DNA from 3 places in the Fusobacterium massiliense genome. Region 2 is predicted to be linked to each of the others. Evidence: riboswitches for the same ligand, from Rfam matches in the RefSeq annotation. Region 2 holds a riboswitch; each other region holds the start of a gene.
What was found. Region 2 has a riboswitch for S-adenosylmethionine ahead of BQ2505_RS05620 (methionine ABC transporter ATP-binding protein). Riboswitches for the same ligand answer to the same signal wherever they lie in the genome.

Region 1 (4,331 bases), on a different contig from region 2:
TCAAAACTAACAGCTCTTTTATAAGGTATGTCTCCTACAGGAAATGATAAACTCTTATTTGTAGGACCTATTGAACCAAAAACATAGACTTTTTTTCCACTTTGAATAACCGCTTCTTTAGCGATTTCAGCAGATTTTTTAGCTAGTTCATATACTTTATCTTCTAAATGATAATCTTTAAGTGAAATAGCATTACAGTTAAAACTATTGGTTTCGATAATATCTGCTCCAGCTTCTATATATTTTTTATGAACTTCTAAAATAATATCTGGTCTTGTTTCATTTAAAATTTCATAACAACCTTTGGCACCATTAAAATCCTCTGCACTTAATTCATATTTTTGTAAAACAGTTCCCATTGCCCCATCTAATACCAATATTCTTTCCCTTAATTCTTTTTCAAATTCAAACATTATTTTCCTCATTTCTATTTCAATCAATTCTTCTATATTTTATTAAAAAATCTATTCACTAATGAACTATTTTCTAATTATTCCTGTTGCATCTATAATTTTTTTTGCAGTTTCTGGTTTATTCATTGTATAAATATGTATACCATTTATATCAGAAGCAACCAAGTCTATTATTTGTTCTATTGCATAAGCAAGTCCTGCTTCTTTAAGTGCAGCTGGATTATCTTCATATTTTTCTAAAATTTTTAAAAATTTCTTAGGTATAGTACAAGAACAAAGTGAAGTTATTTTCTTTATTTGTTTTGCATTTGTTACTGGCATAATTCCAGCTACTAAAGGCTTATCTATTTGTAATTTTTCTAGTTTATCTCTAAAGCTATAAAAAAATTCATTATCTAAGAAAATTTGTGAAATTAAAAAATCTACACCTGTATCAACTTTTTCTTTTAAATGAAACAAATCTAATAAATCATTAGTTTCTCTATGACCTTCAACATAATATGCTGCACCTATAGAGAATTTATCTCCCTTTTTTTCACGAATATATTTTATTAAATCTTTAGCATAATTAAAATCTCCAGGCTCTAAATCCCTATCAATTGGGTAATCCCCCCTTAAAGCTAAAATATTTTCTATATTATTTTTTTCTAACTCATTTAAAACTCTATCTATTTCTTCTTTTTTAGAACCTATACAAGTAAAATGAGCTAATGATTCAACATTGTTCTGACTTTTTATTCTCTCTGCTATTTCAACGGTTCTTCCTTTAGTATTTCCACCAGCTCCGTATGTAACACTTATAAAATCAGGATTTTCTAATGTTAATATATCTAAACAATTATAAACCTGATCTAATCCTACTTTATCATTTGGTGGAAAAACCTCAAACGATGTTGTTAAAACTTTATTCTTAAAAATATCTCCAATTTTCATAATTACCCCCAATCTAAAACTAAAAACAATATCTTATAACCCTAAATAAATAATTAAAAGCTCTTCAAACTAATACGGATGTCAGAAACTAAGTATCATTATTTATTTTCATACTTTTATATATAATAAAAAACCTAAGCCTTACGACTTAGGAAACTTTTAATTATTCCTCCATCGATCAGGCATTAGCACCACACTTTTGCAGGTTGCTGAGACTTCACTGGGCCTGTCCCTCCGTCTCTCTTTATGGTTTTTTTTATTAGGAAAAATAATACACTATTTTTTTTAATTTGTCAATTCTAAATTACAATAATTTTTTTATTTTAATTTAGAAAAATCTAAATCTTTTCCTATTGACAAAACATTAAATATATAATATTATTATTTTATAAAAATTAGCACTCTATTAATATAAGTGCTAATAAAAAGGAGGAAATTATGAATATCAGACCTTTAGGAGAAAGAGTGGTAATTAAAGCTATCAAAAAAGAAGAAAAAACAAAAAGTGGAATTATATTAGCTAGTAAGAATTTAAATTCAGATAACCAAATTTTTTATGCCGAAGTATTAGCAATAGGAAAAGGAGAAAGTTTAGCAGATATAAAAGTTGGGGCAACCGTTATATGTCCTAAAAATATTGGCTATGAAATAAAAGAAGATGATGAAAAATATATTATTATAAATGCAGAAGATATATTAGCTATTTCTGAATAATAAGGAGGAAAAATGTCAAAAATTATAAATTTTAATGATGAAGCTAGAAAAAAATTAGAAATAGGAGTTAATACTCTTGCTGATGCAGTAAAAGTTACATTAGGTCCAAGAGGAAGAAATGTTGTTTTAGAAAAAACTTATGGTGCTCCATTAATAACAAATGATGGAGTTACTATTGCAAAAGAAATTGAACTTGAAGATCCTTTTGAAAATATGGGTGCTGCTCTTGTAAAAGAAGTTGCAATAAAATCTAATGATGTTGCGGGAGATGGAACTACCACAGCTACCATTCTAGCACAAGCCATTGTAAAAGAGGGACTAAAAATGTTAAGTGCTGGAGCCAATCCAATATTCTTAAAAAAAGGAATTGAACTTGCAACTAGAGAAGCTATTGAAATTTTAAAACAAAAAGCAAAAAAAATAGAATCAAATGAAGAAATATCACAAGTTGCCTCTATTTCGGCTGGTGATGAAGAAATAGGAAAACTTATAGCACAAGCTATGGAAAAAGTTGGTGAAACTGGAGTTATTACAGTAGAAGAAGCAAAATCTTTAGAAACTACTTTAGAAGTTGTAGAAGGAATGCAATTTGATAAAGGATATGTATCTCCTTATATGGTAACAGATAGTGAAAGAATGACTGCTGAACTTGAGAATCCTTTTATACTTTTAACTGATAAAAAAGTTTCATCTATGAAAGAGTTACTACCATTACTGGAACAAACAGTGCAAATGTCTAGACCTGTTCTAATAATTGCAGATGATATAGAAGGAGAAGCTCTAACAACTTTAGTTATTAATAAATTGAGAGGAACTTTAAATGTTGTTGCAGTTAAAGCTCCAGCATTCGGTGATAGAAGAAAAGCTATCTTAGAAGATATTGCTATTTTAACTGGTGGAGAAGTTATTTCTGAAGAAAAAGGTATGAAACTGGAAGAAGCTAGTGTTGAACAATTAGGAAAAGCTAAAACAGTAAAAGTTACAAAAGATTTAACTGTTATAGTTGATGGTGCTGGACAACAAAATGAAATTTTAGCTAGAGCTAATTCTATTAAATCTCAAATAGAAGAAACTACATCTGAATACGATAAAGAAAAATTACAAGAAAGACTTGCTAAATTGGCTGGTGGAGTAGCTGTAATAAAAGTTGGGGCTGCTACTGAAGTTGAAATGAAAGAAAGAAAATTAAGAATAGAAGATGCTCTAAATGCAACAAGAGCAGCTGTTGAAGAAGGAATTGTTTCAGGTGGAGGAACTATACTTCTTGATATAATTGATTCAATGAAAGAATTTTCTGAAACAGGTGAAATTGCTATGGGAATTGAAATTGTTAAGAAAGCACTTGAAGCTCCTATTAAACAAATTGCTGAAAATTCTGGACTTAATGGTGGGGTAGTATTAGAAAAAGTTAGAACTTCTCCAAAAGGATTTGGTTTTGATGCCAAAAATGAAAAATATGTAAATATGATAGAATCAGGAATTATTGACCCTGCTAAAGTTACAAGAGCAGCTATTCAAAATTCTGCCTCTGTTGCTTCATTACTTCTAACTACGGAAGTTGTTATAGCTAATAAAAAAGAAGATGATAAATCTTCTATGAATGGAGCAGGTATGATGCCTGGAATGATGTAAATTTAATAATTAGAGATTATTTTTTGATTTTAAATTTATACTTTCTAATGTCATAAATAAAGTCTCTTGACAGCCGTATGAGTTCTACGAGCTCAATAAACACAGGCTCTTCGAACTAATACGGACGTCAGAGACTAAACTTTGTTATTTAATCTTATCCTTTCCTATGGAAAAATAAAAAGACAGAATTTTTTTCTGTCTTTTTATTTAAAAAATATATTTTTATTTTTGCATCTCTATTGTAAATTTCAATCTATTTATACCAGCTCTCAACGCTTTTATTTTAAATTTACTTATTTTTATAGCTACTAAATCATCATCCGATGCTTCTTGTAAGTCAGCAATATTATTAAAAGTTATTATAATTTTCTCAACATCTTTTTTTGTTAATTTACTTATTTTTTCTAAAATTCTATACCCTTTTGCATTAATTTTATTGTCTAATACTGTATAAGACTTATTATATCCTAGAGCAAAAGCTAAATTTTCTATTTCTAATAACTCTGAGTCAGATAGAGAAGATAGTATTTTTTTTACATCATTTATTTCAATTTCGTCTTCAAGATAATCTTTTAAGAAATTTTCTTCTTCTAAATCTAATTCAAATATAAGCTCCGAAACTTGTATTCCAGCTGCTCT
Region 2 (4,331 bases):
AAAATTAAGTGTACAGTTTTTTCACTCTATAGAAAAGTATAAAATTAAATAGCAAAGATTAGTCTCTTGACAGCCGTATGAGTTCTACGAGCTCAATAAACATAGGTTCTTCGCACTAATACGGACGTCAGAGACAAAATATATTCCTGCAAATTAAAAAACTACTATAATTGATAAATTTTATCAAATTATAGTAGTTTTTCTTTTAAAATATTAAACTATCTTTAGAATGCAGCTACAACAGCTCCATTGTATTTTTTGTTTATAAAGTTTTTAACTTTTTCACTACGTAATGCTTTAAATAATTTTTGGATATCTTGATTCTTTTCACTACCTTTTCTAACAACAACTATATTTGCATAAGGTGATTCTTTTCCTTCTAGTAATATAGAATCTTTTGTTGGGTTTAATCCAGCTTCTAATGCATAGTTTCCATTTATAACAGCAGCAGTTACATCAGGTAAAACTCTTGGTAATTGAGCAACTTCTGTTGGTTTAAATTTTAATTTTTTAGGATTTTTAACTATATCAAATTCTGTTGCAAATAGATTTTTAGGATCTTTTAAAGTAATAATACCTTTATTATGTAATAATATTAAAGCTCTTCCTCCATTTGATGGGTCACTTGGTATAGCAATAGTAGATCCATTTTTTAATTCATTAACTGATTTAACTTTTTTAGAATATAACCCAATTGGTTCAACATGAACATTACCTAATGAAACTAAATTTAATTTTCTTTCTTCAACAAACTTATCTAAATAAGGTTTGTGTTGGAAGAAGTTAACATCAATTTCTTTATCTGATAATGCTAAGTTTGGAGTTACATAATCTGTAAATTCAACTATTTTTAAATCTACTCCTTCTTTCTTTAAATCAGCTTTCACTAAATTTAAAAGTTCTGCATGTGGAACTGGTGTTGCTCCAACTTTTAAAGTTCCAGCAAATGCTCCCACAGATAATAATAAAAATGCACCAATGTTTCCGAATAATTTTACAAATTTTTTAGACATATTTTTACCTCCTATTTTATTTTCCTAGTTTTTTCTGTCTTCTATGTACAATAAAATTACCAACTGATTGTATGATTTGAACAAGTATTATGATAATAATTATTGAATATACCATAATATCTAATTTAAATCTTAAATATCCAAATCTTATAGCTAAGTCTCCAAGTCCTCCTGCTCCTATAGTTCCTGCCATAGCTGAATAACCTATTAAGCTAATTATTGTAACTGTTATTCCATGAATAAGAGTAGGATAACATTCTGGAAGCATAACTTTAAATATTATTGTTTTATTATTTGCTCCCATACTTTGACTTGCTTCTACAAGACCTGGATCAACTTCTAATAATGCCCCTTCAACAATTCTAGCAACAAATGGAGCTGCTCCAATAGATAGTGGCACTATTGCTGCTGTAGATCCGATAGTTGTTCCCACTACAAATCTTGATAAAGGAAATAACAATATCATCAAGATAATAAATGGAAAAGATCTTAAAGCATTTATTACAACTTCTAAAATTGCATTAAATTTTTTCATTTCATAAATATTTCCAGGTTTAGTTACCAAAAGTAAAACTCCTAAAGGAAACCCTAATATCAATGAAAATAATGTTGAAAATAAAACCATATACAATGTTTCTACAGTAGATATAACCAACATACTTATTATTGGATTCTCTACATTTTCAAACAAGGGTTCAAGTATAGCACTAATCTCCATTATATATCACCTCTACTATTGTATCCATATTTCTCATAAGCTCTATAGCTTTTTCTTGTGCCTCTAGTTCTCCATTTAACTCAAGATATAAATGTCCTATATTCATTGTTGAAAGCTTATCTATAGAGCCTCCTAAAATACTTACATCTATTCCGCATTCTTTTATAACTTTAGAAATTATAGGTTCATTTGCTGTACTTCCAATAAATTTAACTTTAACTATATTTCTACCCTTATTATGCATATAATTAATTTCTGTATCTGATTGTTGATGTACATATGAAATTAATTCTTTAGCTACATCTGTTTTTGGCTCAGTAAATATATGATGAACATTACCTTCTTCAATAATCCTTCCATCTGACATTATAGCTACCTTATTACAAACTTCCTTAACAACTTCCATTTGATGTGTTATCATAAGCACTGTTAAAGAAAATTTTTGTTGTATTTCTTTTATAAGCTCCAATATAGATTTTGTTGTCTTTGGATCTAATGCTGAAGTTGCTTCATCAGATAATAGTATATCTGGATTATTTGCCAAAGCTCTTGCTATGGAAACTCTTTGTTTTTGTCCTCCACTTAATTGACTAGGATAGTATTTTGCCTTATCACTCAAACCAACAATTTCTAATAACTCTGCTACTCTACTTTTTATTTCTTTTTTATTCCAATTAGCAATTTCAAGAGAAAAAGCTACATTTTCTTCAACTGTTCTTGAAGATAAAAGGTTGAAATGTTGAAATATCATTCCTATTTTTTTTCTTCTTTCTAAAAGTTGGCTTTTATTAAGGCTCAAAATATCTTGATCATTAATAATTATTTTTCCACTTGTAGGTTCTTCCAATCTGTTTATAAGTCTTATAAGAGAAGATTTACCAGCACCACTCAGACCGATTATTCCAAAAATATCTCCTTCTTTAACTTTTAAACTTACATCTTTAACAGCATGTAAGCCATTTGGATAGACCTTGTTCACATTTTCAAGTACTATCATTTTTCCTCCCTCTGCTATAAATTAAAGTCTCTTGACAGCCGTATGAGTTCTACGAGCTCAATGAACATAGGCTCTTCGAACTAATACGGACGTCAGAGACTAATTTTCTTTATTTAATTTTATACTTTCCTATAAATAAATAAATAAAAAATCCATACCCTTTTGAGAGTATGGATTGGTATTTAAAAATATATAGCCTCTCCATCTCTCTGGAATTAGCACCACACATAAAGTAGGTTGCTGAAACATCACAGGGCCAGTCCCTCAGTTTCTCTGGATGGTTATTCACACATCAATTTTGATTGTTTGTGTAAGTATATAATATTCTAGTTTTTTTGTCAATAATTTTTTTTAATTTTTTTTATTAGTTTTTATTATTCAAAAAATATTTCTAATGTTTTTTCATCATCTTTTTTTCCAAGATATGAACCTATAACAAATAATACAAAAGCAACTACTAAAGATGGAACTATATTATGAAGTCCAAAAACTTTTATCTTTGTTATTTCTAAAAATAAATAAGCTGGAATTCCTCCTAATATAGAAATTATAGCTCCTGTTGAGTTAGCTCTTTTCCAGTATAACCCAAATATCAAAGGAAGTAAAAATACTATTTCTTGTCCAGATAATGAAAATAAATTGATCCAAACAATTAAACTAAGTGGTTTAGCTGATAAAATAAATACTAAAATTCCTATTACTAATGATGTAATCATAGATATTTTCTTTATTTTCTTTTCACTTGCTGTTTTATCAAAATATCCTATATACATATCCTTGATTAAAGTTGAAGATGATAGTATAAGAACAGAATCAACTGATGACATTATTGCTGCTAAAGGACCTCCAATAAAAACTCCTGCTAATAATGGGTGTAAATTTTTTAGAGCTAATATTGGTATAATTTTATCTGCATCTGTTAAATCTGTTATAACTGCTCTTCCCATTACTCCAACCAAATGCATACCTAAAATTAATATTCCAACTAATGAAGTACCTATTATCATAGCATTATGCATTGCTTTACTATCTTTAAAAGCCATGCATCTAACGGTTGTAACTGGTAAACCTAAAATAGCTATACCTACTAGAACCCAAAATGACATTATAAAAGGTTTAGCTATATTTCCACCAGAATCAGGTCTTAATAAATTAGGGTCAATTTCTTTTATTTTTAGCATTATATTTTGCATACCATGTCCATTTTTTAAAATTACTATGAATAAAACTAATGTTGCTAAAAACATTACAACAGCTTGAATTGCATCTGTTATTGTAACTGCTCTAAATCCACCAAATGTTGTATAAATTATTACAACTGTTGAAAAAATTATAAGACCTGTAATATATGGTAACCCTGTAACTGTTTCAAATAGTCTTGCTCCACCAATAAATTGTGCAACCATAGCTCCTATAAAAAACATAACAAGTATTATTGATGAGAGTATATTTAAAAAATTACTATTATATCTAGCTTTTAAAATATCAAAAACCGTTATAGCATTTATTTTTCTAGATATGATAGACATCTTTTTTCCTAATATTCCTAAAGTAAAAAAAGCTGTTGGTACTTGTATGCAGGCAAGTAATACCCAACCAAGTC
Region 3 (4,331 bases), on a different contig from region 2:
GATAACATTGACAAGTTGTATAATGGGAGTGTTGTTATTAAATGGAATGCCTCATTCATTGTCAATAATGTTCCCATTTATATGTATGCTTGGAATAGCTATGGTTGCAGCACCAGGAGCACCGGGTGGAGCGGTTATGAGTGCATTGCCTTTCTTATTCCTAATAGGTATAAATGCAGATGGACCTCTAGGTTCACTTCTAATAGCTTTATATATAACTCAAGATAGTTTTGGAACTGCTATAAATGTTTCTGGAGATAATGCAATAGCAATTTATGTTGATGAGTTTTATAAGAGGTATATTAAAAAAAATAAAACAGCATAGTAAAAATATAGGTTATTAAGGTTGGTTTGATATAAAAAATGGGACTGTGTATTGCAGTTCCATTTTTTATTTATAAGGAAAGTATAAAATTAAATAATAAAAGTTAGTCTCTGACGTCCGTATTAGTTCGAAGAGTCCGTGTTTATTGAAATTGTAAAAGTTATACAGATATCAAGATATTTTATCTGTTATAATTTTTTATAGCTTCTAAATACTCATTTTTTATGTCTTCTCTTAGAGATAAAGGTTCTAAAATTTCAACTTCTTTTAAAAAACCAGCAAAATAAATTTTAGCTTGCTCTTTTGAAGCTTCAAAAGAATAAATAGTTCCTTCTTTTTTAATGAGTTTAGGTCTATATTCTGTAAAGGTTTTTAGTAGGCTATCTCCAATAGAAGTTAGTTTAACTTTTATTATTTCAGTGTTAGCAGAGAAAGGATCATATTTCTTTCTTAAATTTTCAATTAGTTTTTTATCTCTCTTTTTAATTTTATCAGGTAGAATGGAGATTACTTCAGTTTCTTTTAGCTTATAATTTTGATAAGAACTTAGATTATCAACATAGCAAAATAGAAAATTTTCATTTCCGTTAGCTTCTCTACGTATAAAAATAGGTTCAACATCTAAAATTTTAGAAAAATTTTTTATTTTTATTTTATTTTCAGATTTTATAGCATCTAAAATAGTTTTTAGTCTATCCTCGTAGATAAAAAGTTCTCTTTGATATTTAAATTTTGCACAATAAATTTCAAATAATTCTCTAAAGTATTCAGCTTCTATTTCAACACCATTGGTTTTTAAAATATCGTAGTATATTTCTTTATTACTAACATTCAAATCAAATTGAATAATTTTTTTATATGTTCTACCTTGAGATTGAAGAAGATTTTCTGTTTCAATTTTTTTATTAAATTTTAATTTTTCTAGGATATAGTTACAGAATTTATTGTTATTCATTCCATAATCTTCTTGATCGATTTTTATAATATCCCAAATATCTTCAGGAATAGTAACTCTAATCTTTTTCATTTGAACCTCCTAAAATTAAAATTGTATTTTGTCATTATACCTTATTAATCATAAGATTTCAATATACATATAAAGTAAAAAATATAAAAAAATTTTGACTTTTTTAATAAAAAATGATATTATTATGAGTAGAAAACCATCAAGAGAGATTGAGGGACAGGCCCAAAGATATCTCAGCAACCTGCATAAGTGTGGTGCTAATTCCTGTTTAGATGGAAGAAGAGATAATGTATTTTAATTCTCTATCTTTCAAGATAGAGATTTTTTTGTTATTACATAGGAAAGTATAAATTTAATAATTAATAGTCTCTGATATTCGTATTAGTTTGAAGAGCCTGTGTTTTCTAAGCTCGTAGAATTCATACAGCTGTCAAGAGATGTTGTTTACTTGTATAAAAAGTTAGGAGGATATATGAAAAAATTTACATATTTTACATCTGAATTTGTTTCACCTGGTCACCCAGATAAAGTATCTGATCAAATATCAGATGCAATATTAGATGCTTGTTTAAAAGATGACCCAAATTCAAGAGTTGCTTGTGAAGTTTTTTGTACAACAGGACAAGTAATAGTAGGAGGGGAAATTACAACAAGTACATACATAGATGTTCAAGATATAGTTAGAAATAAAATTAGAGAAATAGGATATAGAACAGGAATGGGTTTTGATGCAGATTGTGGAGTTTTAAATAGTATCCATTCACAATCACCAGATATTGCTATGGGAGTTGACATTGGAGGAGCTGGAGACCAAGGAATTATGTTTGGAGGAGCAGTAAGAGAAACTGAAGAGCTTATGCCTTTAGCTTTAGTTCTTTCAAGAGAAATTTTAGTAAGATTAACTAAAATGATGAGAGATGGGGAAATTAAATGGGCTAGACCGGATCAAAAATCTCAAGTAACTTTAGCATATGATGAAAATGGAAAAGTTGATCATGTAGACTCTATAGTGGTTTCTGTACAACATGATGAAAATGTTAGTAATGTTGAAATAAAAGAAACAGTTATTGAAAAAGTTGTAAAACCAGTTTTAGAAAAATATAATTTAAGTTCTGAAAATATAAAATACTATATTAACCCAACAGGAAGATTTGTTATAGGTGGACCTCATGGAGATACTGGTCTTACAGGAAGAAAAATTATAGTTGATACTTATGGTGGATATTTTAGACATGGTGGAGGAGCTTTTTCAGGAAAAGATCCATCTAAAGTAGATAGATCAGCAGCTTATGCTGCCAGATGGGTTGCAAAAAATATAGTTGCAGCTGGTCTTGCAGATAAGTGTGAGTTACAACTTTCTTATGCAATAGGAGTTGCTCATCCGGTGTCAATAAAAGTTGAAACATTTGGGACTTCAACTGTTTCGGAAGATGTAATTTCAGAAGCTGTTGCAAAAGTTTTTGATTTATCACCAAGAGGAATAGAAAAATCTTTAGAACTTAGAGAAAATAAATTTAAGTATCAAGATTTAGCAGCTTTTGGTCATATTGGAAGAACTGATATAGATATTCCTTGGGAAAGATTAAATAAAGTCGAAGAATTAAAAAAAATTGTAAGTAATAAATAGTTTTCAAAAAAATATATTAAAAATTATACTAAAATAAAAAATAGTGTTGATAAATTATTAAAAAGTTTTGAGACACTATTTTTTTATTTTATAGAAAAGAGATAAAATTAAATATCAAAAATTAGTCTCTTGACAGCCGTATAAGTCTCAATAAATACAGGTTCTTTGAACTAATACGGATATCATAGACTTTATTTATGTAAAAAATGGTTAATAATAGAAAGTATAAATTGTAAAAAAATTGATTTATTAGAATGAAAAGAATAGGTTTTGTAAATATAAAACTTGACATAAATAATATTGTATGATAATATAATTTCAAATGACCGAATGGTCAAAGTAAGAAAAATTTTTTATATACAAGAAAGCATAAAAAAACTAAAATTAATCCCTGATATCCGTATTGCTTGAAAGAGCTACTAAAAAAACATATGGCTATCAAGGGACTTTATTTATATAGAGGGGGATTTATGAAAATATTAAGAATTTATATAAAAGAGAATCTTGGTATTTTAATGGTTGCAATTATATTTTTAATTTTTAATACACTTGCAACTTTAGCTATTCCATTTCAGATTTCAAATATGATAAATAATGGAATTATGCAAAAAAATATTGAAGAAGTATATTCGATAAGTATAAAAATGATAGCTATATTGGTTTTTGGAACTTTATCAGGAATTATAGCAAACTATTTTGTTGCAATATTTGCAACAGGATTTTCAAAAAAGAATAGAAAAACTATGCTTAAAAATATAGAAACATTAACTTTAGATCAAGTTAGTGAATTTGGAGTAGCTTCTCTAGTAACAAGAGTGGCAAACGATAATAGTAATGCTCAACAATTGATAGCATCTTTCCTACAAATGATATTGCCTAGTCCTATAATGGCAATAATTTCAATCTTTTTAACTATAAGATTATCACCTACTCTGGCTTTAATACCATTTTTAGCAATAATTACATTTGCAATAGCAATTATTTTTACTCTCTACAAATCATTACCATTTATCTTAAAAGTTCAAAAAAAATTAGATAGAATGGTTTTAGTTTTAAGAGAAACATTTATTGGTGTAAAAATAATAAGAGCTTTTGATAACTCAGAAAAAGAAAGAGATAAATTTAATAATTTATCAGCAGACTACACAAATAATTACATAACTATAAATAAAAAGTTTGCTATACTTTCTCCAATGGCATTTGCTTTTATGTGTATTATAATAACTCTTATAGTATTTTTTGGTGGCTTAAAAATAGCATCAAAAACTTTAGAGATAGGGTCAATAACAGCTATAATAGAATATTCTTTAACAACGATAGGGGCATTAATTATGTCGTCAATGATGTTGGTACAAATGCCAAAAGCTGTTGTTTCTATTGAAAGAATAGAAGAAGTTTTAAATACTGTTAGT

Region 1: it holds a riboswitch for S-adenosylmethionine, as region 2 does, so the genes downstream of both, metF (methylenetetrahydrofolate reductase [NAD(P)H]) here and BQ2505_RS05620 (methionine ABC transporter ATP-binding protein) in region 2, are expected to answer to the same signal.
Region 3: it holds a riboswitch for S-adenosylmethionine, as region 2 does, so the genes downstream of both, metK (methionine adenosyltransferase) here and BQ2505_RS05620 (methionine ABC transporter ATP-binding protein) in region 2, are expected to answer to the same signal.

Annotation. Positions count from the first base shown of each region.
Region 1 is NZ_LT608324.1:17,034-21,364, forward strand. It holds gene BQ2505_RS00105 (homocysteine S-methyltransferase family protein) at 1-413, opposite strand, end outside; gene metF (methylenetetrahydrofolate reductase [NAD(P)H]) at 480-1,346, opposite strand; SAM riboswitch class I at 1,515-1,599, opposite strand; gene BQ2505_RS00115 (co-chaperone GroES) at 1,785-2,060, shown strand; gene groL (chaperonin GroEL) at 2,073-3,692, shown strand; gene disA (DNA integrity scanning diadenylate cyclase DisA) at 3,915-4,331, opposite strand, start outside.
Region 2 is NZ_LT608327.1:247,871-252,201, reverse strand. It holds gene BQ2505_RS05630 (MetQ/NlpA family ABC transporter substrate-binding protein) at 225-1,013, opposite strand; gene BQ2505_RS05625 (methionine ABC transporter permease) at 1,030-1,731, opposite strand; gene BQ2505_RS05620 (methionine ABC transporter ATP-binding protein) at 1,721-2,728, opposite strand; SAM riboswitch class I at 2,927-3,012, opposite strand; gene panF (sodium/pantothenate symporter) at 3,103-4,331, opposite strand, start outside.
Region 3 is NZ_LT608325.1:8,793-13,123, forward strand. It holds gene BQ2505_RS01190 (dicarboxylate/amino acid:cation symporter) at 1-325, shown strand, start outside; gene BQ2505_RS01195 (WYL domain-containing protein) at 507-1,352, opposite strand; SAM riboswitch class I at 1,486-1,583, shown strand; gene metK (methionine adenosyltransferase) at 1,765-2,919, shown strand; gene BQ2505_RS01205 (ABC transporter ATP-binding protein) at 3,390-4,331, shown strand, end outside.